One region of the Pseudomonas sp. KH_021 genome, then DNA from elsewhere that is predicted to be linked to it. Evidence: riboswitches for the same ligand, from Rfam matches in the RefSeq annotation. Region 1 holds a riboswitch; the other holds the start of a gene.
What was found. A riboswitch is a leader RNA that binds a small molecule or an ion and turns the genes downstream of it on or off. The one in region 1 is predicted to bind thiamine pyrophosphate.

Region 1 (11,947 bases):
CGCCGAGGGCGGTGCCTGCATCATGCGCTGCGGGTTGAATAAACACATTGTCAGTATCTGGAATGTCGTGAAGTTTGCTGTTGGCTAATACATTCAGGAATGTTCCGCCTGCCACGCATAAATTTTTTTGCCCTGTCTTTTTTTAGGTAATAGCTGATTATCGAAACCAAGCACTCCTCTAACCGGCGTTGAACACTGCATGCCAAATCGAAGTGTTGTTGAGTGAGTTCTGCACCGTGGGTGCGACTCGGTATTTTTTTTCCTAGGGAATCAAGGTGCGCTTGATGGTATTGGAAATAGCCTTCTGAAGATATGTTTAAGATGGCACGCATTTCGCTCTTGTAGTTGTCCTCACCATAAGCGGCTAAGCCCATTACTTTATATTCATCGGCGAACGGTTCGAACCCTAAGTGTTTTGTCAGGTCAGCGTAAAAAAGACCTAACGAATGTGGCAGATCGATACTGGCGAGGGGGATGAGTTCATTTTTAGTCCCTACGTAAATAGAGGTCGCACTTTTTTCTCCACTGCCGTCTGATACCACGATGAGCGCAGAGTCCATTCCAGAAAAAAAGAATGCGGATGCGGCATGGCTTAAATGATGATCCCACTCTGTGTACTGTGCATTGGAAAGGCTGCCTGCAGGCAGGTAATCGCTATATCGCAAAGGAAGCTCATATTTTCCACTGAGCAAGTATTTGATATGTTGGGCGCTATGGTAGGCGGCTAATTCTTCACCAAACGTGCTTCTTCTTTTGCCATTGAAACAGTTTTTCAATTCTGCTCGATGATGAACCGTTGAATACGAATATGATATTTCGTCTATTTCACTTGCGTGGATATCGCAATATTTCAGTGCGCAGTAAATAGAATCAAATGGTATATATGTTTTGTAGGGTGAGTAGCTTTTACCATGCTTGATTCTTGTCAGGCGTTCATCCTCTACAGCGAATATTAATTCCCCGTTTTTTATCAGGGCAACGGCAGGGTGTTCAAAAAAGCTATTGACTCCAAGTATGATCATCGTTCATTTACCTTTGTTTTTAATATCTATTCGATTTCCTCATTTTTGAACGTGCTTCTGGGGGGCGTCAAACACAATTATGTGTCGCCGAGGGAACGATGGCGTTGCTTGAGGGTTTTTATCGTTAAATCAAGCTATTATGAATTGTTGATTATTATTAAAAACTCTTTTCAACGAACAACAGAGTTGGCCGCATCTGCAAACAGCACTGTGCGCCTCGCACCGTATTGCCCTTGAGGTTCTGCGCGGCCGTGCCGTCATTCTCGACGATTCTCATCCTGGGGCAGGATCGCCATCGCGCGATCGACGATGTTCTGGGCAAGTTGGTGGGTGAGCTCAAACATCCTGGCGACTCTGGCAATCAACGAATTGTTCAAAGATACAACAACTGCCTGCCCTGGTTGTGATCTCGCCTAAATGAACGGAGGGGGCTGCGCCCTACACTTGGCCGGCACTCAACCTCAGGATGCTTTCAATGCGTAAACGCCGAACCAAAATCGTTGCCACACTCGGACCTGCCAGCAACAGCCCTGAGGTGATCGAGCAGATGATCCTTGCCGGGATGGACGTCGCTCGCCTGAACTTCTCCCACGGCACGTCGGCCGAGCACATTGCCCGGGCCCGGTTGATTCGGGAAATCGCCGCGCGCCATGGCCGCCATGTGGCGCTACTGGGCGACCTGCAAGGGCCGAAGATCCGCATCGCCAAATTTGCCGGCAAGCGCATCGAGCTCAAGGTGGGTGACAGCTTCACGTTGTCGATCAGCCATCCGTTGACCGAAGGCAACTCGCAAATCGTCGGTATCGACTACCCGGACCTGGTCAAGGATTGCCAACCGGGTGATGAACTGCTGCTGGACGACGGCCGGGTGGTGATGCGGGTCGAGACGGCCAACAGCGAAGCGTTGCATTGCGTGGTGCTGATCGGCGGCCCGCTGTCGGACAACAAGGGCATCAACCGTCGTGGCGGAGGCCTGACCGCACCCGCGCTGACCGACAAGGACAGGGCCGACATTCTGCTCGCCGCGCAGATGGACCTGGACTACCTGGCCGTGTCGTTCCCCCGTGACGCCGACGACATGCACTATGCCCGTCGCCTGGCTCGCGAAGCCGGCTGCCAGGCTTGGCTGGTGGCCAAGGTCGAGCGCGCCGAGGCGGTGGCCAGCGACGAAACCCTCGATGGTCTGATTGAAGCCAGCGATGGGGTCATGGTCGCCCGAGGTGATCTGGGCGTGGAAATCGGTGATGCCGAACTGGTCGGCATCCAGAAGAAAATCATTCTGCACGCACGCCGCCACAACAAGGCGGTGATCGTTGCCACGCAGATGATGGAGTCGATGATCGCCAGCCCCATGCCGACCCGCGCCGAAGTCTCGGACGTGGCCAATGCGGTGTTCGACTGCACCGACGCGGTCATGCTCTCGGCTGAAAGCGCCGCAGGGGAGTACCCGGTCGAGGCGGTGACCGCCATGGCGCGGATCTGCACCGGCGCAGAACTGCACCCCAGCAGCGAAACCTCGGGCCATCGCCTGGGCGGCGAGTTTGTTCGCTGTGACGAAAGCATCGCCTTGGCGTGCATGTACACCGCCAACCACTTCAAAGCCGTGAAGGCCATCATCGCCCTGACCGAAAGCGGTTACACGCCGCTGGTGATGTCGCGCATCCGCTCCAGCGTGCCGATCTTTGCCCTCTCGCCGCACACCGGGACACAGGGCAGGGCGTGCCTGCTGCGCGGGGTTTATCCGGTGCCGTTCGATCCAGCTGCATTGGCGCCGGAAGAGGTTGATCGGGCGGCGGTGGCGGCGTTGGTCGAGCGGGGTGTAGTCAGCAGCGGGGATTGGGTGATCCTGTCCAAGGGCGATAGCTACAACACCATGGGCGGCACCAATGGCATGCGGTTGTTGCAGGTTGGGCAGGTTATCTACTGACGCGTGTCATCTGATACACCGCGGTGAGAACCATCGCAGCCAAGTTTGGCTCCTACCGGACGGTGGCGCTCTGGTAGGAGCCGGCTTTAGCCGCGATGAACACGCCGCGGTTTTCCTGATACACCGCGATGCCACCTCAGGGACATGGGGCTGCTTTGCAGCCCATCGCGACTCAAGTCGTTTCTACGCCAAAGACGCGCTGAAGGCTGAAGAGAACGTAGGGCGTATTGGGTTACGGTGGGCTGCAAAGCAGCTCCGGGCAGGCGGTGAAACAGACTTCGCTGCTTTAGATTCTTGTAGGAATCTTCTTGATTTTCTTCTGGTGGTTGGTTCTTTGCTTGTAACTGAAGACACTCGCTCTCGTGATCACATCTGCGAACGGCTACACGCCTCGGCTCAGTGGCTCTTCAGGGGCATATGAATGCTTTCAAAGGGAATAAGAAGATGACTGTCAGAGTATTAATATTGCCGGGCCTGTTCAATTCGGGTGAGACTCACTGGCAGTCACAATGGCAGCGACAGTTCCCAAGCCTGCGCAGGGTTGAGCAGGAGGACTGGGAGACGCCCGTCGCTGAGGATTGGGTTGAGCGCCTGAATGAGGAAATAGCGGCAGCCGACGGAGAAGTGGTCCTGGTAGCCCACAGTTTGGCTTGTACCCTGGTAACCCGCTGGGCGCAGCGCTATCCCGCGGCGAGTAAGGTACGCGGCGCGTTGTTGGTAGCTCCGAGCGACACTGAAGCGCAAAGCTATCCTCCCGGCACTCATGGTTTTACACCGATGTCGACGGAGCGGCTGCCGTTTCCAACGATCATGGTGGCAAGTACTGACGACCCGTACGTTACCCATGAACGAGCCAAGGCCTTCGCACAAGCGTGGGGCAGTGACCTGGTGTGGGTGGAACGTGCCGGACATATCAATGGCCAAACCGGGTATGGGGCGTGGCCGGAAGGGGTTGCGTTAATGTTGAAACTGACGGGCGATCCGCAGTTTCGCTTGCCTTAATGCCAGCCAGTTAAGCCATTGAATGACACAATCCAAGGTAGGAGCCAGCCTTGCAGGCTGTGTGAAAACTCAAAATTTGGTTGATTTAGGGGGTACTTGACCCCCTCCCGACTAGTCGATCGTCGCGTGTACGCGATTACAGGAGGTCGTTTTTTGAGTGGGTCGACTTTTGTCGGAGTTTTCACACAGCCTGCTTGGCTGCGATGGCCACGCCGCCATCTCCCCAGTAGACCGCGTCGCCTGCATCGCGGGTAAACCCGGCTCCTACCCAAGCACGCGCACCGTCAGGGGTAAGAGCCGGGCTCGTTAAATGCGCCGCCCCACCACCTGTCGACTGCTGGGCACAGTCACGCCAACCAAGCCTCTAATCGTTATCGCCTGCACTGCACAGGCCCTGACGAGCCGAGGTACACCATGAGCAATCATTCCCTGCCAGTGGACGACCCACTCTCACCCCAATCGCCAGTCAACCCACACGACCCAGTGATAGACCCCAATCACCCCAACAGGCCAGAACCAGGCAAGGAAGACCCCACCCGCGTCAAGCAAGTGCCCGAGGCCGACGAGCCATCGCCGTTGTCTGACGATCTCAGGTAGCGTCTTTCACTCCACGCTCAACGCCGGTTCATCCAGGTGGTCGATGCGCTTGAAACGCTCCACCAGAAAGTCGATCAGGCTGCGCACTCGCGCCGATAGATGCAGCTGTTGTGGGTACACCGCATAGACGTCGGCGCGAGTCGGTGTCTGGTCTTCCAGCACCAGGCGCAAACGCCCGCTGCGCACGTAGCGGGCGATGTCCCATTCGGCCCGCAGCAGAATCCCGTAGCCTTCCAGTGCCCAGTTCAGGGCCACTTCGCCGTCGTTGCAACCGAGCGCGCCACGCACCTTGACGTTTTGCGTGCGTCCGCCGTTGGTAAAACTCCATACGCCATAGGGCGTGTCGTTCTGGCGCAGGAAGATGCAATTGTGCCGGGGCAGGTCGGTCAGGCGTTCAGGGGCACCATGTTGTTCCAGGTACAAAGGCGAGGCACATAGCAGCCGGCGGTTGGAGGCGATCTTGCGGGCATGAAAAGCGGCGTCCGGCAGGGTGCCGAAACGAATGCCCAGGTCGAAGCCGTGGGTGGCCAGGTCCAGCGGGTGGTCGGTGATCTCCAGCTGGATTTCCACTTCTGGGTAGCGTGCATAGAACGCTGCCAGCGCCGGGCCGATATAGCGCCGGCCGAAGCCCAGCGAAGCATTGACGCGAATCAGCCCCTTGGGCGTGGCGCGGCTGCTACTGACCATCTGCTCGACCTCGTCGATTTGAGTCAGGATGCGCGCAGCATGGCTGAAATACAGTTCCCCTTCGGTGGTGAGGCTCATCGAGCGGGTGGTTCGGTTGACCAGTCGAATACCCAGCCGGGCTTCCAGCGCACTCAGCCGCTTGCTGATCGCAGGGGGCGTTACGCCCAGTTCGCGGGCGGTGGCGGCCAGGCTGCCCTGGTTGGCCAGCAGGAAGAAAAACGACAGGTCGAGGGTCTTGTCCATTGGTAACTCAAAGTTAATTATGTAGTGATTTTGAGTAACTCACGCCTTTGCGTTCACTACATATACTCCGCTCACACCCTGATTGAACAGCCCGGTTCTACAGGAATAACAAGAGTGGAGTGAATTGATGAGCGCCTACAAAATTGCTGCGGTTCCAGGTGACGGCATTGGTGTTGAAGTGATTGCAGCCGGCGTTGAAGTGCTGCAGGCCCTGTCGAAAAAGTCTGGCTTTGAGCTGTCGTTCAAGCACTTTGACTGGAACTCGGACAACTACCTGAAAAATGGCTACTACATTCCCGAAGGCGGCCTGCAGGAACTGAAAACCTTCGATGCCATTTTCTTTGGCGCCGTCGGTGCCTTGAACGTGCCGGATCACATTTCGCTCTGGGGCCTGCGCCTGCCGATCTGCCAGGGTTTCGACCAATACGCCAACGTGCGCCCGGCGCGTGTATTGCCTGGGGTCAAGAGCCCGCTGCACAACGGTGATCAGATCGACTGGGTGGTGGTGCGCGAAAACTCTGAAGGTGAATACTCCGGCAATGGCGGCCGCGTCCATCGGGGCCTGCCCGAAGAGGTGGCGACCGAAGTGTCAGTGTTCACCCGTGCTGGTGTCGAGCGTATCCATCGCTTTGCTTTCGAGCTGGCCCGCAGCCGCCCGCGCAAGCACCTGACCATGGTCACCAAGTCCAATGCCCAGCGTCATGGCATGGTGCTGTGGGACGAGATCTTCTACGAAGTCGCCAAGGACTTCCCGGATGTAAAAATCGACAAGGAACTGGTCGATGCGGTCACCACGCGCATGGTGCTCAAACCCTCGACCCTGGACGTGATCGTTGCCACCAACCTGCATGCCGACATTCTCTCTGACCTTGCCGCGGCACTGTCCGGCAGCCTGGGCATCGCGCCGACCGCCAACCTCAACCCGTCGCGCAACTTCCCGTCGATGTTCGAGCCGATCCACGGCTCGGCGTTCGACATTACCGGCAAAGGCGTGGCCAACCCTGTCGCAACCTTCTGGACGGCGGCCATGATGCTGGAACACTTGGGTGAAGCCGCCGCCGCCAAGCAATTGATGTCGGCCATTGAAGCGGTGACTGAAAGCGGCCTGCACACCCCTGACCTGGGCGGCACCGCCACCACGCGGCAGATTACCGATGCGGTGATTGCCTTGATCAATCGCTGATCGGACCCGGCGTCACAGCAGCATCGCGGCACAGCGCCAGGGGGCAGGCTCCCTGGCATTTCCTGACAACAATAAAAAATCAGGGCCCCGTCATGAAACGCATTCTAGGAAAACTCTACGTCCAGGTACTGATCGCCGTTGTCCTCGGTGCCGTTATCGGTGTGTTGATGCCTGACACCGGCACAGCGCTCAAGCCCCTGGGCGATGCCTTTATCAAACTGATCAAAATGCTGCTGGCCCCGGTGATCTTCCTCACCGTGGTCACTGGCATTGCACGCATGGAAAACATGAAGGAGTTGGGGCGTGTCGGCTTTCGAGCGCTGTTGTACTTCGAGGTGGTCTCGACCCTGGCGCTGGTGGTCGGCCTGGTCGTGGTCGATGTGTTCAAACCGGGTGCGGGCATGAACATCGACGCTGCCTCGCTGGACACCTCAAGCATTGCCACTTACACCACCGCGGCCAAGCACACGACGTTCATGGATTTTGTGATGAACATCATCCCCGACACCATCGTCGACGCCTTTGCCAAGGGCAATGTGCTGCAGATACTGCTGTTCTCGATTTTGCTGGGTGTCGCCCTGGCGCATGCAGGTCCTCGGGCGAAACTGTTTGTCGATACCCTCGACAGCCTGATGCAGGGCATGTTTCGCATCGTCAACATGGTGATGCGCCTGGCACCCATCGGGGCGTTCGGGGCGATTGCCTTTACCATCGGCAAATACGGCTTTGGTTCGCTGTTCTCGCTGGGCAAGCTGATGGCCTGTGTGTACCTGACCTGCGCGCTGTTCGTGATCTTCGTGCTGGGGCCAATCTGTCGTTATAGCGGCTTCAGCCTGTGGAAGTTCCTGCGCTTTATAAAGGAGGAGTTGTTTACGGTGCTGGGCACCAGCTCGTCCGAGTCGGTGCTGCCACAGATGATCTCGAAGATGGAGAAAGCGGGCGTGTCCAAGCCGGTGGCCGGGATGATTATCCCATCAGGGCTGACCTTCAACCCGGACGGGCAGGCGATCTACTACACCATTGCGGCCATCTTTATCGCCCAGGCGACCAACACACCACTGACCCTGACCGATCAGTTGATTGTGCTGGCCGTGCTGATGTTCACCTCCAAGGGCTCGGCGGGGGTCACGGGTTCGGGCTTTATCATTCTGGCCGCAACCTTGGCGTCGCTTGGGACCATTCCGGTGGCGGGCATGGTGCTGCTGCTGGGGGTTGACCGATTTATGTCCGAGGCGCGGGCGATTACCAATACCATCGGCAATGGTGTGGGCACCATGGCCATTGCCAAGTGGGTGGGGGCGCTGGACACCGAGAAGATGAACAGGGCGCTCAACGGTGAAGCAGAACCGCCTAAACCGGACGTGCTGACGCCTGCCATTGCCAAGCCGCTGGCAGCCCAGCCACAACGGGCCTGAAGCGCTAGGCCCGCGTGACAATCGGGCCTGCATCCTGTATAGAATCATGCCACCAAGGGGAGCCCGGTATCGGGCTGAGAAACCGCTACTGCAGCGCGGTGACCCTTCGAACCTGATCCGGATCATGCCGGCGAAGGGATGGGGCTTTTCGATCCTGCCTTTTTGCCGGCCTCACTGCGAGGCCGCCCCTGCTTGATAGCCGCGGTCTCGCTGTTGCCAAAGAGAGCACAGCACCATGACCGAGCGCTTTACCGAAACCCTTCGCCGCAAGAGCGAGCCCTTCTGGTCCGAGGCGGTCGAGCACCGCTTTGTCAGCGAACTGTTTGCCGGCACCGTCGATAACCGGGTCATGGCCAACTACCTGATCCAGGACCACCGCTTCATCGACAGTTTCCTGACGCTGCTCGGCGCGGCCATCGCCAGTGCCGACACCTTCGAGGCACGTCTGCGCCTGGGCCGTTTTGCCGGCATGGTCTCGGGGGAAGAGAACACCTACTTTTTGCGCTCCTTCGAGGCGCTGGGGGTGACTGAGCAACAACGCCGTGATGCACCCGATGCGCCCTCGACTGCTGGCTTCAAGGCGATCATGCGTGAGGCGGCCGAAACCCGTTCCTACGTTGCAGCACTGTCGGTACTCAACGTGGCGGAATGGCTGTACCTGGACTGGGCCACGCGAGCGCCGAAAGTGCTGCCGCCCAACTTCGTGCATGCCGAATGGGTGACCCTGCATGACAATCCGTTCTTTTGCGAATTCATTGAATTCCTGCGTTCGGAGCTGGATCGGGTAGGGCCTTCGGAAGAAGCCTTGAGCACCGACTTTTTCCTGCGCGCGGTGAAGCTTGAGCGCGAATTCTTTGATGCTGCCTACGTGATCGAGGATTGATCGATGGATATTTTCCTGCGGCTAAAAAACGCAGCGGCTAGCGAGTGGACCAGTTACGTCGATCACGACTTCGTGCGCCAGATGGGTGCGGGAACCTTGCCTGAGGCAGCGTTTCGTCAGTATCTGGTGCAGGACTACCTGTTTCTAATCCAGTTTGCCCGGGCCTGGGCGCTGGCCGCCTACAAGAGCCGCACCCCGGCGGACATCCGCGCCGCCCAGGCCGGCCTGGCCGCGATCCTCGACGAGACCGAACTGCATGTGCGCTTGTGCGCACACTGGGGACTGTCGCGTGAGGATATTGAGTCGGCGCCGGAGCATCAGGCCACGGTGGCCTACACCCGTTATGTACTCGACTGCGGCGCGGCAGGTGACCTGCTGGAACTGCATGCTGCGCTGGCACCCTGTGTGATCGGGTACGCCGAGATTGGCCGTGCCTTGGCGCCTGATGGCGTCGAAGCCTTGGGTGATCATCCGTACCGCGAATGGATCGGTGAGTACGCCGGGGAGGGCTACCAGAAAGTGGCTGCCGATGCCCGCCGCCACCTCGACGAACTGGCCGCCCGGACCATGACCGAACAGCGCTTTACCGAGCTGACCGGCATATTCGCCACAGCTTCACGGCTGGAAGCCGACTTCTGGCAAATGGGCCTGGATCAAGCATAACCCCCGACACACCACGATGGGCCATACCTGACACCCCGCGTTGGCCCAATCGCCTGTAGGAGCCGAGCTTGCTCGCGATGGGCCATACCTGACACACCGCGTTGGCCCAATCGCCGGCAAGCCGTGCTCCTACCCGCGCGGCCAACCCAGACACACCGTGCAGATTCAGTGGCGCAACCGATACCCGGTCTTGAAGATCCAGCTCACCACCAGGATGCACGCCAGCAAAAAGCCCAGGGTCATGCCGATGCTGACCCAGACGTTGACGTCTGCCACGCCATAAAAGCTCCAGCGAAAACCACTGATCAGGTACACCACCGGGTTGAACAGGGTGATCTTCTGCCACAGTGGCGGCAGCATGCCGATGGAGTAGAAACTGCCGCCCAGGAAGGTCAGCGGGGTGACGATCAAGGCGGGCACCACTTGCAGTTTTTCCCAGCCATTGGCCCAGATGCCGATAATGAAGCCGAACAGGCTGAACGTGACGGCCGTCAGCACCAGGAACAGCGCCATCACCCAAGGGTGGGCGATCTGGAAGTCCACGAACAGCCGCGCCGTGACCAGGATCACCAGGCCCAGGATGATCGACTTGGTGGCGGCTGCACCGACATAACCGATCAGGATTTCCAGGAACGAGATCGGTGCCGATAACAACTCATAAATGGTCCCTGAATACTTGGGCATGTAGATGCCAAACGAGGCGTTGGAAATGCTCTCGGTCAGCAGTGCCAGCATGATCAGGCCCGGCACGATAAAGGCGCCGTAACTGATGCCCTGCACCTGGGCCATGCTTGAGCCGATGGCCGAGCCAAACACCACGAAGTACAGGGACGTGGAAATGACTGGGGTGGCGATACTTTGCAGCAGCGTGCGCCAGGTGCGCGCCAGTTCGAACAGGTAGATAGCGCGGATTGCGTAGAAGTTCATGCCGAAGTCCTCACCAGGCTGACAAAAATATCTTCCAGTGAGCTCTGGCTCGACTGCAGGTCCTTGAAGTCGATGCCGTGGCGGTCCAGGTCCTTGAGCAGCTCGGCGATGCCGGTGTGCTCGCGCTGAGCGTCGAAGGTGAACACCAGCGCATGGCCGTCATCGTCCAGCTCCAGCGGGTAACCGGCGAGGGTGGCGGGCAGGGCGGTCATGGGCTGCTTGAGTTGCACGGTAAGTTGTTTCTTGCCCAGCTTGTGCATCAGCGTGGCCTTGTCTTCGATCAGGATGATCTCGCCCTTGCGGATCACGCCGATACGGTCGGCCATTTCCTCGGCTTCTTCGATGTAGTGGGTGGTGAGGATAATCGTGACCCCACGCTCGCGCAGGCGCCGGACCATGTCCCACATGTCGCGGCGCAACTCCACATCGACGCCAGCGGTGGGCTCATCGAGAAAGAGAATGTCCGGCTCATGGGACAACGCCTTGGCGATCATCACCCGGCGCTTCATGCCGCCGGACAACTCGAACAACTTGGCGTCGCGCTTGTCCCACAGCGACAGGTCGCGCAGCAGTTGTTCCAGATAGGCGGGATTGGGCTTCTTGCCAAACAGCCCGCGGCTGAAGCACACGGTTGCCCAGACCGTCTCAAACACATCATTGACCAGTTCCTGGGGCACCAGGCCGATTTGCGAGCGAGCGGCGCGGTAGTCGGTGCGAATGTCCTTGCCGCCAACCAGCACCTGGCCTTCGCCGATATTGACGATGCCGCAGATGATGCTGATCAGGGTGGTCTTGCCGGCGCCGTTAGGGCCCAGTAGGGCGAAGATCTCACCTTTTTGGATTTGCAGGTTGATGTTTTTCAACGCCGGGTGGCCGGACGCATAGGTTTTGTTCAGGTTCTGAACCGAGATCACCGACTGCACAGGAGCTCCTTGTCGGGCGGGGAAACATTGTAGGAGCAGAGTTTACTCGCGATGAAATCGCTGCGGTTCTCAGGTAGACCGCGGTGATGCTATCGCGACCAAGGTCTGCTCCTACAAGACAGGGGTATTTGACCAGGTCTGCAACCTGGCTTGAGCGCTCTTGCGCAGGCGACCTGGCGCCACTTGGAAAAACTCGCGGAAACACCGCTGGAAATGGGCAATGCTGACGAAGCCCGTGGCCACGGCGATCTCGGCCATGCTCTTGTTGGTCTGCAGCAGCAACTGCCGGGCGCGGGTCATGCGCAGTTCCAGATAGTAGCGGGTCGGCGAGGCGTTCATATGGCGCATGAATAACCGCTCCAAGTGGCGGCGGGAGATGTCGGCGCAGCGGGCAATTTCGTCCATGCTCAAGGGCTCGTCGATATTGCTGCTCATCAGCTCCAGGGTCAGTTTCAGGGCTTGTGGCAGGGTCGGG
Region 2 (11,947 bases), 1.6 Mb from region 1:
CCCAAGGATTAGCATGTCGTTATCCAAACTTGTCGCCGTGGCCTGCGTGGCCCTGACCCTGGGCGCTTGCCAAAGTCTGTTTCAACCCAACCTGCGGGCCCCGCTCGAAGCCAAGCGCGAGGCCTGGGAGCACATCAAGCCCGGCTGCAGCGCCGCTGACTGTCCGTTGGTGAATATCGACACGTTGCACTTTCCAGGCGAGCCGCAACTGGACCCGCTGATCGAGCGAAAGCTGCTGGAAATGACCCGCAACTCGCCTGACGCGCCCATGCCAACCTCGCTCAAGGCGTACGAAGAGCAGTTTCTGAGCACCGCAGGCAAACGCAACAGCACCTACCTGCAAGCCAAGGTACGCGAGCAGCATGACGGACTGGTGATCATTGAGCTGTCCAGCTATCTGGATACCGGCGGTGCCCATGGCATGCCCGGTCGCGCCTTTATCAACTATTCGCGCCAGCAGCACCGCGCCCTGGCCCTGCAGGACATGCTGGTGCCCGGCCAGGAAAACACCTTCTGGCTCGCCGCGCAGGAAGCCCACAAAGGTTGGCTGATCAGCAGCAAACTGGATCAGGACGCTGAATTCAACAAGACCTGGCCATTCCAGAAAACCCCGAACGTGGCCCTGACCTACGGTGGGGTGATCCTCAAGTACGACGTGTACAGCATTGCCCCTTACGCCATGGGCCACGTCGAACTGAAGATCCCCTATGCCCGCCTGAACGGTGTGATCAAGCCCGAGCTGTTTCCTGGCCGCGGCTGAAAGCCCGACCCAGCGCGTACTGCAACAGCCCTGCCAGAATCAGCGACGGCAGGGTGGCGCCGACATCCGGATACAGGTTAGCCAGCAAGTGGTAGGTGCTGATACCGCCCAGCCAGGCCAGCAGCGCTGTCCAGCGCAGGCCGACCATTGCCGTCGTGGCGCTGCGCTGGCGCAGGATGAAGTGATCGACCAGCACGACGCCAAACAGCGGTGCGAATACCGAACCGATCAGCAACAGGAAGTTCTGGTACTGGGTCAGCGGCGCCACGCAGGCGATCAGGGTGCAGAGCAGGCCCAGCGCCAAGGCCAGGTGTTCGACTTTCACACGCACCAACATGCCGGTGGAAACGGCTGCCGAATGGATGTCGGCAAAGGCTTTTTCCGACTCGTCGAGCAGGATCAGTAGCAGCGGGATACCCAGGCCCGCGCCTGCCAGCGCCAGCAACATGGCATTGGCTTCGCCACTGGGCGCGAAGGCCAGGATGTAGCCGACGCCCAGGCTCATCATCCAGACGTTGCCGATAAAGTAGCCCACGGCAGTGCCCGTGAAAACGCCCTTGCCACCCTTGCCGAAGCGCGAATAGTCGGCGATCAGCGGCAACCACGACAGCGGCATGGCAATGGCGATGTCGAAACCGACCGCAAACGACAACGTGCCATCACCGGCCTGAGCCCAGAGGGTTGGCAAATCGGCCTTGGTAACCAGGTTCCAGGTCAGCCACAGGCAGGAGCCCAGCAGCACCCAGATACCCCACTTGCGCAAGACTTTGCGCACGAAGGTCAGCGGCCCGCCAATCGCCAGCAAAGTCGCCAGCCCGCCGAAAAACAATGTCCACAACAGGGGACTGGTCCCAAGGCCGCCCTCGCCGAACACTCGCGCACCCAACAGGCTTGCAGCATCGCGCATAACGATGATTTCGAACGTGCCCCAACCGATCAATTGCAGCAGGTTGAGCACGGCCGGCACAGCTGCGCCCTGCTTGCCCAAGGTCAGTTTGAGCGAAGCCATGGCCGAAAGGCCGGTGTCGCTACCGATCACGCCCACGGCCGCCAGCAGCAGAACCCCCACCGCCGTGCCCAGCAGGATCGCCAGAATCGAGCCGGACAGGCCCAGGCCTGGCGCCAGCAGTGCACCGGTCTGCAGCACCATCAGGCCGATGCCAAGGGAAAACCACAGGGAAAACAGGTCACGCGCCCCGAAAACACGCTGGCTTGCGCTGATCGCCTGGTCGGGGGAATAGGTACTGGATGAAGTGTTCACATGTTCGATCTCAGACAGATAAGTGTTGTTGTTAATCACTGGCTGCCCAAAAACCGCGATGGACACACCGCGGTACTCAGTCAGACCGCGTGGCCTTCATCGCGGGTAAACCCGGCTCCTACAGATCTTGTAGGAGCCAGGCTTGCCTGCGATGAAGGCCACGCGGTGGTTCGGCGTTCAGGTAAGTCGGAGTGCCGATCAGACTTTCTGATACAGCTGGCTGCCTTCCTTGCGGAACCGCTCGGACTGCTCGCGCATGCCGTCCTCGGCTTCCACGTTGCTCGCTTCAATGCGCTGGTTGGCGGCGTATTCTCGCACTTCCTGGGTGATTTTCATCGAGCAGAATTTCGGCCCGCACATGGAGCAGAAGTGCGCGACCTTGGCCGATTCCTTCGGCAGGGTTTCATCGTGGTAGGCCCGTGCAGTGTCCGGGTCCAGGCCCAGGTTGAACTGGTCTTCCCAGCGGAACTCGAAACGCGCCTTGCTCAAGGCATTGTCACGAATCTGTGCACCGGGGTGCCCCTTGGCAAGGTCGGCCGCATGGGCGGCGATCTTGTAGGTGATGATCCCGGTCTTGACGTCATCCTTGTTGGGCAGCCCCAGGTGCTCCTTGGGGGTGACGTAGCAGAGCATGGCGCAGCCGAACCAGCCAATCATCGCCGCACCAATGCCCGAAGTGATGTGGTCATAGCCAGGGGCGATGTCGGTGGTCAGCGGGCCAAGGGTATAGAACGGCGCCTCGTCGCAGCACTCCAGCTGCTTGTCCATGTTCTCCTTGATCAGTTGCATAGGCACATGGCCCGGGCCTTCGATCATGCACTGCACGTCGTGCTTCCAGGCGATCTTGGTCAGCTCGCCCAGGGTTTCCAGCTCACCGAACTGCGCTTCGTCGTTGGCATCGGCAATCGAGCCCGGACGCAGGCCGTCGCCCAGCGAGAAGCTGACGTCATAGGCCTTCATGATTTCGCAGATTTCGTCGAAATGGGTGTAGAGGAAGTTTTCCTTGTGGTGGGCCAGGCACCACTTGGCCATGATCGAGCCGCCACGGCTGACGATGCCGGTCACTCGCTTGGCCGTCATCGGCACATAGCGCAGCAACACCCCGGCGTGGATGGTGAAGTAGTCCACGCCCTGCTCGGCTTGCTCGATCAGGGTGTCGCGGAACAGTTCCCAGGTCAGGTCTTCGGCCACGCCGTTGACCTTTTCCAGAGCCTGGTAGATCGGCACAGTGCCAATCGGCACCGGCGAGTTGCGGATGATCCACTCGCGGGTTTCGTGAATGTGCTTGCCCGTGGACAGGTCCATGACCGTGTCCGAGCCCCAGCGGATACCCCAGGTCAGCTTGGCCACTTCCTCTTCGATGGAGGAACCCAGGGCACTGTTGCCGATGTTGCCGTTGATCTTCACCAGGAAGTTACGGCCGATGATCATCGGCTCAAGCTCGGTGTGGTTGATGTTGGCCGGGATGATCGCGCGGCCGCGAGCGATTTCCTCGCGCACGAACTCAGAGGTGATCTCTTTCGGGATGCTCGCGCCGAAGCTGTGCCCGGCATGCTGCTGCTTGAGCAGGCCAGCAGCACGGGCCTCTTCCAGCTTCATGTTTTCGCGCAGGGCGACGTATTCCATCTCGGCGGTGATGATGCCCTGGCGGGCATAGTGCATCTGGCTGACGTTGGCACCGGCCTTGGCCCGGCGTGGGTTGCGCACGTGGGCAAAACGCAGCTTGGTCAGTTCTTCGTCGTCCAGGCGTTGCTGGCCGAAGTGGGAGCTCAGCCCGGGCAGGCGCTCGGTGTCGCCACGATCATCGATCCAGGCCGAGCGTACATCGCCCAGGCCCTTGCGCACGTCGATCTGCACAGCGGGGTCGGTGTAGGGGCCGGAGGTATCGTAGACCAGCACCGGGGCGTTGATCTCGCCGCCAAAGTCGGTCGGCGTGACGTCCAGGCTGATCTCCCGCATAGGGACACGGATGTCCGGGCGCGAGCCTTGAACGTAGATTTTTTGTGAACGGGTGAACGGCTGAACAGACTGCTGGTCGACTTGGGCCGACTCACTCAGGTGCACATTATTTTTTTGTTGTTTACTCATCACAGGCTCTCCAATCAGCATCCAGGCGGGCGGATTGTCGGAGTGAACCTGAAAAGCACGGACGCACCAGTGCTGGTGCTGTGCTGGTCTCGTCGAGGGCAGTTTCATGGCATGAACTGCATTCCCGGACCAAGCACAAGAGGACTCGCCGGGAGGACGAGAAATCTTGTTCCCTACGCAGGCGCTAACCTGATCAGGTTCAACGGGATCCGGATTAACCGATCTCAGCCTCATAACGAGGCACCCCGACAAGAACGTGGCCAGTCTAGACACAACTGACAACGAAAGCCAACCCCCAGTTGCAGCGCTCGATAAATGGCGCAAATGCCTGATTGTTGCCAAGCCTGCGCGCAACTACACTCGCAGCGGGCTTATAACCCTGGAAATGGCTGACCCGCTCATGCCCTTGTGATTACCACCTAAGGATCGCCTCATGCTGCGCAAACTCTCACTGGCCATCGCCGTGTCTTGTGCTTCCAACGGATTGGCCTGGGCAGCTGAAGCGCCCCTTACCAGCAAGACCGACCTGGTCAGCGTCTACCAGGAAGCGGTCAGCAACAACGCCGATCTTGCGGCCTCGCGCGCCGATTATGCGGCCCGCCGTGAAGTGGTGCCCCAGGCCCGTGCCGGCCTGCTGCCAAACCTGTCGGCCGGCGCCGACATGTTGAACACCCGCACCAAGCTCGATGAACCTTCGCTGACCTCCACACGCAGCGGCAACTCCTGGCAGGCTACCCTGGCGCAGCCCATTTTCCGCGCTGATCGCTGGTTCCAACTGCAGGCCGCCGAAGCCGTCAACGAACAGGCTTCACTGGAGCTGTCGGCCACCGAGCAAAACCTTATTTTGCAAAGTGCCGAGAACTATTTCGCCGTGTTGCGTGCCCAGGACAACCTGGCGTCCACCAAGGCCGAAGAAGCCGCGTTCAAGCGCCAACTGGACCAATCCAACGAGCGGTTCGACGTCGGCCTCTCCGACAAGACCGACGTGCTGCAGTCCCAGGCCAGCTATGACACCGCCCGGGCCAATCGGATCCTGGCACAGCGCCAGGTCGATGATGCTTTCGAAGCGTTGATCACCTTGACCAACCGCGAGTACAACGCGCTTCAGGGTGTACAGCACAGCCTGCCGGTACTGGCGCCGATGCCCAACGACGCCAAGGCCTGGGTCGACACCGCTGCGCGGCAAAACCTTAACCTGCAGGCCAGTAACTACGCGGTGAGCGCGGCCGAGGAAACCTTGCGCCAGCGCAAGGCCGGGCATGCGCCCACCGTGGATGCGGTGGCGCGTTACCAGAAAGGCGACAACGATAGCCTGGGCTTCACCAACCCGGCACCCCAGGCCGGCGTGCGCTATGGCGGTGATGTCGAACAACGATCGATCGGCTTGCAGTTGAACATTCCGATCTACAGCGGCGGCCTGACCAGCTCGCAGGTTCGCGAGGCTTATCAGCGCCTGAATCAGTCCGAGCAGCAGCGCGAAAGCCTGCGGCGCCAGGTGGTGGAAAACACTCGTAACCTGCACCGGGCGGTGAATACCGATGTCGAGCAGGTACAGGCGCGCAAACAGTCGATCGTCTCCAACCAGAGTGCGTTGGAAGCGACCGAAATCGGTTATCAGGTGGGAACGCGCAACATCGTCGACGTGCTTGATGCCCAGCGCCAGCTGTACACCTCGGTGCGTGACTACAACAACACCCGCTATGACTACATCCTCGACAACCTGCGCCTCAAGCAGGCAGCAGGCACGCTGAGCCCGCAGGATCTGGAAGACCTCAAGCGCTATCTGAAGCCTGACTACAACCCGGACAAAGACTTCCTGCCGCCGGACCTGGCAAAAGCCGCACAGGAACAACTCAAGGCCCGGTAGGAGCAGAGCTTGCTCGCGATGAACGCGCCGCGGTGCATCAGGCAAACCGCAGCGTCTGCATCGCGACGGTTCGGCGCCCCGACAAGCTCTGCTCCTACCCCATACCACGCAGACCGTGGCGGTGGCCTTGTAGGAGCTGGGCTTGCCCGCGATGAGCATAGGTATCTACACATCTTTTGGTGTACTGCATTTCGTAGCAGTGGACGAGTAGAACGAGGCCACGTCCGGCTGCGCAGCAGTCGTAAAACCTGGCACTTCAGTATTCAGATACACCGCGAGTACAGGCTTTGCGAGGACTACGTCCCCGGACCTAGCCTCGCTGAACTCGTCTACTGCTACGAATGTAGCCGCTGACGAGGTACGAGGCTGCGATCGGCAGCGAAGCGGCCGTAAAACCTGAGACCGTAATCCATCAGGCACACCGAAGGGCCTGAATTTACGACGGCTTCGCCGCCGATCGCAGCCTCGTACCTCGGCAGCGGCTACAAGAGCCGCGCTGCCCCAGAATTGTGTAGATACCTATGCCGCGATGAGCGCGCCACGGTGTATCAGGCAGAACGTACCGTGGAGCCAGTTTCGCAGTCAGACCAAGCGTGCCAAGCCGTCCAGCAAGCGCTGCAAGGCGCCTTGGTTGGCGCGCATCACGGTCAATCCCGCCTGTCCTATCTTCTGTGCTTCTTGGGGCAGCTCGATCAGCCGGCGCACCGCTTCGGCCAACCCCCGCGCATCGTCAACCTCCTGCAAAGCCCCCGCAGCGCGCAACATCGCCGAAATTTCCAGAAAATTGAACACATGCGGCCCGGTCAACACAGGTTTGGTCAAGGCCGCTGGCTCAAGCGGGTTGTGCCCGCCACTGGCAATCAGGCTGCCACCGACAAAGGCACTGTCGGCCAGGGCGTAGAGAAACAGCAACTCACCCATGGTGTCGCCCAGCAAGACCGACGTCTGTGCGTCTACGAGGGTACCCACGGAGCGCTTGACGGTCTTGAAGCCCTGCTGCTCACAGAGCGTGAACACACTGGCAAAGCGCTCGGGATGACGAGGGACCAGGATCAACAAGGCATCAGCGTGGTGCGCCAGCAACTGGCGGTGAGCCGCCAGCACGATTTCGTCTTCGCCTTCATGGGTACTGGCGGCGATCCAGACCGGCCGTTCGGTGGCGCTCCAGCTTGACCGCAGAAGGCCTGCGCGCTCCAGCAGTTGCGGGTCGATGTTCAGGTCGAACTTGATCGAGCCTGTCACCTGCACGCATTCAGGCCGCGCGCCCAACTGGCGAAAGCGCTCGGCTTCAGTCTCGGTTTGCACCGCAAAAAAGCTCATTTCAGCCAACATGGGCCGAGTCAGCCCGCCGAATCGCGCATAGCCACGGGCCGAGCGTTCCGATAACCGCGCGTTGGCCAACGCCACCGGAATACCGCGCTTGGCACACTGGTGAATATGGTTGGGCCACAACTCGGTTTCCATGATCACACCCAAGACCGGGCGGGCTGCCTTGAGGAAGCGAGCCGCAGCCCATGGCAAGTCATACGGCAGGTAGCAATGCTGGATGCGCGGCTCGTTGGCAAACATCGCCTGGATGCGCTCCGAGCCTGTCGGGGTCATGCAGGTGACGGTGATGGGCAGGACTGGATAACGCGCCATCAAGGCGCGGATCATCGGCGCCGCAGCGATGCTTTCGCCCACCGACACCGCGTGCACCCAAATACCGCCGGGCTTGAGCGCCGGCAGCTTGAAACCGAACCGCTCGGCGATTCGCCGGGCGTAGGCTGGGGCCTTGCGCGAACGCAGGTACAAGCGCAACGCAATCAAGGGCAGGCCGAGGTGAAGCAGCAGGGTATAGAGGGTTCTGTTCATGGCGACGAAGTGTACTAGCCAATGGCTCGCAAGTGCAGTGCGAAGCGCTCGGCCAGAAACTGCGCCGCAGGGCCCAACGGCTCGTCACGCCGCCACACCAGCTCGACCACCAGCGCAGGCGGCGTCCACTCGCAGGCAAGCTCAATCATATGGCCGTGATACGCCGAATACTGCACCACATGACGCGGCAGCCAGGCCCAGCCCAGCCCGCGCATGAGCATTTCGGCCATCACATAGAAACTGTCGGCCCGCCAGACTTGCGGGCTGATCGGGTCGCCACCGGGATAACCGCTTTGCTGTGGGGCAATCAGCAACTGGCGGTGTTGCGCCAGTTGCCGGCGGGACACTTGGGCATGCGCGGCCAATGGATGACCCACCGCACACACCGTGACCATTTCGACGCTGCCCAGCGCCCTACGCTCAAGCGCTGCTGGCATTCGATCCTGGTGAAACAGCAAGCCCAGGTCGGCACGGCGCTCCACCAGCTTGCGCGCCACATCGCCTTGGGCGGCGCTGGACATCTGCACCTCCACCAGGGGAAACCGCGTCGCCAGTGCTTCCAGGCTGTCGATGACCGGCTGGAACGGCATGGCTTCGTCCTGGGCGACGCGCAACTGCGCTTCCTGCCCGCGCATCAATGCCAGTGCCCTGCCATCGAGCCGCTCACATTGGCGCAGCAGCTCGCGGGCTTCCTCCAGCAAGGCGTTGCCGGCCTCGGTCAGGCGAGGCTGGCGACCGCTGCTGCGCTCAAACAGGGTCACACCCAGATCGGTTTCCAGCAAAGCGATGGCGTTGCTGATCGCCGACTGGGCCTTGTGCTGCTCGCGCGCCACAGCCGAGAACGAGCGCTGCTCGGCCACGCGCACGAACAGGCGAATCTGCTCGATATTCCACTGCTGCGCCATACAACCTATCTCCATAGAGGATAGGTAATGACTTTACCCCATCTGACCATCGACTAGAATACGGGCCTACGACGGAGGATCTCACCATGACTGCCTACTACTACCTGGCCATCGCCATCTGCGCTGAAGTGATCGCCACAGCTTCCATGAAGGCGGTCAAAGGCATCAGCACCCCACTGCCGCTGCTGTTGATGATCGCCGGCTACGCGGTTGCGTTCTGGATGCTGACCCTGGTGGTGCGCAGCATTCCAGTCGGTATCGCTTATGCCGTGTGGTCGGGCCTGGGTATCGTGCTGATCAGCATCGCGGCCTTGGTGATCTACGGCCAGAAACTGGACCTGCCGGCCATGCTCGGGATGGGACTGATCGTCTTGGGCGTGGGGGTGATCCAGGTATTCTCCAAAACCGCGGGGCATTGACCCTGCACGAGTAGAAAACCTCACAGGCTGTATACTGCGCACCTGTTCCAGCCTGTGAGGTCGTTCCATGCCATCCGTAATTTCCACCGACATCCTGATCGTCGGCGCAGGCGTCGCCGGTCTCTGGCTCAATGCTCGCCTGCGCCGCCAGGGCTATTCGACGGTACTGGTGGAAAGCGCCACCCTGGGCGGCGAGCAAACCGTCAAATCCCAGGGCATTATTCATGGCGGCGCCAAATATGCGCTGCATGGCGCCCTCACGGGCGCGTCAGAGGCAATTGCCGACATGCCACGGCGCTGGCGTGAAGCGCTGGCGGGCAACGGCGAGCTGGACCTTTCAGGGGTACGCCTGTTGTCTGAAGCCCATTACCTGTGGTCGCCTGGCACACTGGCCGGCAACCTGACCAGCTTTTTTGCCAGCAAGGCCGTGCGTGGCCGGGTCGACCAGGTCAAGGGCGAGCAACTCCCCCCGGCCCTGCAGGACCGAGGCTTCAAGGGCAAGGTGTATCGACTGGCCGAACTGGTCATCGACGTACCGAGCCTGATCGAGCAACTGGCCATCCAGGCCGGCGACAGCTTGCTGGCCGGGCAGACCCTGGAACCCCTCAGAGACGGCGATGAACTGGTGGGGCTAAAGGTCGACGGGCGCGAGATTCGGGCCCAGCGAATCGTGCTCAGCGCTGGCGCCGGCAACGCCGGATTGCTGGCCGCCCTGGGCCTGGATCAACCAGCCATGCAGCGACGCCCGCTGCACATGGTGCTGGCCAAGGGGCCGAACCTCAAACCGCTCTACGCCCACTGCTTGGGCGGCGGGCCCAAGCCGCGAATCACCGTTACCACTCACCCTGGCGCCGACGGCCAATGGGTCTGGTACCTGGGTGGCGACATCGCGGAAGCCGACGGCGTTGCCCGCGAGCCTGAGGCGCAGATTGCCGTGGCCAAAAAAGAAATTGCTAACCTGTTGCCCTGGGTCGATCAATCCCAGGTGCGCTGGGCAACCTTGCGCGTGGACCGTGCAGAACCTGCCCAATCGGGACTGGCGCGCCCCGACAATGCCTTTCTTACCGAAAACGGCAGGCTGATGGTCGGCTGGCCCACTAAACTGGCGTTGGCGCCTGATTTTGCTGATCGGGTCCTGGCACAGCTTGAACAAGACGACATCAAGCCTGGCCAACACCCGACGCTGCCCGACTTTCCGCGCCCTAGCGTGGCGCAACCTGCCTGGGAGCAATTGCTGCCATGACCCTGCCCACCCTGCACGATCTGCATCGCCCCTTGGGCAGCACTGGCCTTGTGGTTTCGCCGCTGGGCCTAGGCACCGTCAAGCTGGGGCGCGATCAAGGGGTCAAATACCCCAACGGCTTCACCATTCCCGATGACCAGCACGCTCGCCTGCTGATCGATCAGGCTCGCGATCTGGGCATCAACTTGATCGACACCGCGCCCGCCTATGGCCGCAGCGAAGAACGCCTCGGCCCGCTGCTGCGCGGCCAACGCCAGGATTGGGTGATCGTCAGCAAGGTCGGCGAGGAGTTTGACGAGGGGGTATCCCGGTTTGACTTCAGCGCCGAACACACACGCTTTTCCGTCGAGCGCAGCCTGAAACGCCTGGAAACGGATTTCATTGATCTGGTGCTGGTCCACTCCGACGGCAACGACCTGCAGGTTTTGAATGATACCGGCGTCTATGAAACCCTCGCGGCGCTCAAGCGCGAAGGCAAGATTCGCGGTTTCGGGTTTTCCGGTAAAACGGTCGAAGGCGGATTGAAGGCATTGGAGGCAGGCGATTGCGCCATGGTCACCTACAATTTGAACGAACAAGGCGAACGCCCGGTCATTGACTATGCTGCCAGCCATGGCAAAGCCATTCTGGTAAAAAAAGCCTTGGCCAGCGGCCATGTCTGCCTGAGCCCCGGCACCGATCCAGTGCAGGCCAGCTTCCAGTTGCTGTTTGATCACCCAGGCGTTGCCAGTGCGATTGTCGGCACCATCAACCCTGTGCACCTGGCCCACAACGTCGCCACCGCCGCCGCCGTACTGCGTAATCGATAGCGCCGCCCTCGCGGCCGCCCCCACCGCAAGGAGCCGAGATGCCGCGAACCCTGATAAGAAAGAACCCCAGCAACTTCAAGACCCTGCCGTTGTTCGTCGAAGCCACTCCCGAGGGCCTGACCTATCAGAGCGTCGGCAGGCCGTTGAATTTTGCCCAGACCTTGCAGCGGCGCAAACAGGTGCATATCGCCGACAGCAACCGGTTTTCGGTGGAGTTGGCGAACCTGGGGGTTTCGGTGCGTTTGACCCTGCAATGGCAAAACCGCGAATTCTGGGTGCTGGTGCGCCAACACCGCCAGGACCGGGGCGATGTGGTGCTCAAACTGATTTCTGGTTACGTGCCGGCCCATGAATTGAATCTGCCGCTGCTCACCGCAGTGCAGGAAGTGGCCGAGGAATGCCTGCTGGAAACACCCGAAGGCTGGCTGCATGGCCGCTTCAACGACACCTGGCTTCCCGCACCTTATCGCGAAGCCCTGCATTACCGTGAAGCAATGCCCTTTCGCCTGACCCCGCTGTCGGGCGCGGCACGGCCGGTGCGCTGCGCCAACCTGCATTTGATCGAACGCCCGCGTGCCTATGTGCATCTGCCGACGGCGTCATTGCAGTTGGTCTACGATTTGCGCCTTGAAGTCCCCAGGGACGCCAAGTCACTGAGCCTGTTCCATGTGGATGAACGCCTGGAAGGCGAGCAATTGGTTGCCCGCCTGGACCGCAGCCATCCCGATCTGTACTTGATGC

Region 2: another riboswitch for thiamine pyrophosphate. It lies ahead of thiC (phosphomethylpyrimidine synthase ThiC); the one in region 1 lies ahead of AC3IX4_RS19090 (TenA family protein).

The regions. Positions count from the first base shown of each region.
Region 1 is NZ_CM174477.1:4,147,414-4,159,360, reverse strand. Features, by position in the region: gene AC3IX4_RS19130 (carbamoyltransferase C-terminal domain-containing protein) at 1-115, opposite strand, end outside; gene AC3IX4_RS19125 (carbamoyltransferase N-terminal domain-containing protein) at 51-1,022, opposite strand; gene pyk (pyruvate kinase) at 1,498-2,949, shown strand; gene AC3IX4_RS19115 (RBBP9/YdeN family alpha/beta hydrolase) at 3,394-3,951, shown strand; gene AC3IX4_RS19110 (hypothetical protein) at 4,366-4,548, shown strand; gene AC3IX4_RS19105 (LysR family transcriptional regulator) at 4,555-5,478, opposite strand; gene AC3IX4_RS19100 (tartrate dehydrogenase) at 5,606-6,661, shown strand; gene AC3IX4_RS19095 (dicarboxylate/amino acid:cation symporter) at 6,754-8,076, shown strand; TPP riboswitch at 8,122-8,232, shown strand; gene AC3IX4_RS19090 (TenA family protein) at 8,312-8,959, shown strand; gene tenA (thiaminase II) at 8,963-9,622, shown strand; gene AC3IX4_RS19080 (ABC transporter permease) at 9,788-10,549, opposite strand; gene AC3IX4_RS19075 (ABC transporter ATP-binding protein) at 10,546-11,472, opposite strand; gene AC3IX4_RS19070 (GlxA family transcriptional regulator) at 11,584-11,947, opposite strand, start outside.
Region 2 is NZ_CM174477.1:5,762,741-5,774,687, forward strand. Features, by position in the region: gene AC3IX4_RS26570 (RsiV family protein) at 14-760, shown strand; gene cytX (putative hydroxymethylpyrimidine transporter CytX) at 729-2,021, opposite strand; gene thiC (phosphomethylpyrimidine synthase ThiC) at 2,220-4,109, opposite strand; TPP riboswitch at 4,263-4,367, opposite strand; gene AC3IX4_RS26585 (TolC family outer membrane protein) at 4,543-5,976, shown strand; gene waaA (lipid IV(A) 3-deoxy-D-manno-octulosonic acid transferase) at 6,559-7,830, opposite strand; gene AC3IX4_RS26595 (LysR family transcriptional regulator) at 7,845-8,735, opposite strand; gene AC3IX4_RS26600 (DMT family transporter) at 8,822-9,154, shown strand; gene AC3IX4_RS26605 (NAD(P)/FAD-dependent oxidoreductase) at 9,222-10,397, shown strand; gene AC3IX4_RS26610 (aldo/keto reductase) at 10,394-11,206, shown strand; gene AC3IX4_RS26615 (metal ABC transporter ATPase) at 11,245-11,947, shown strand, end outside.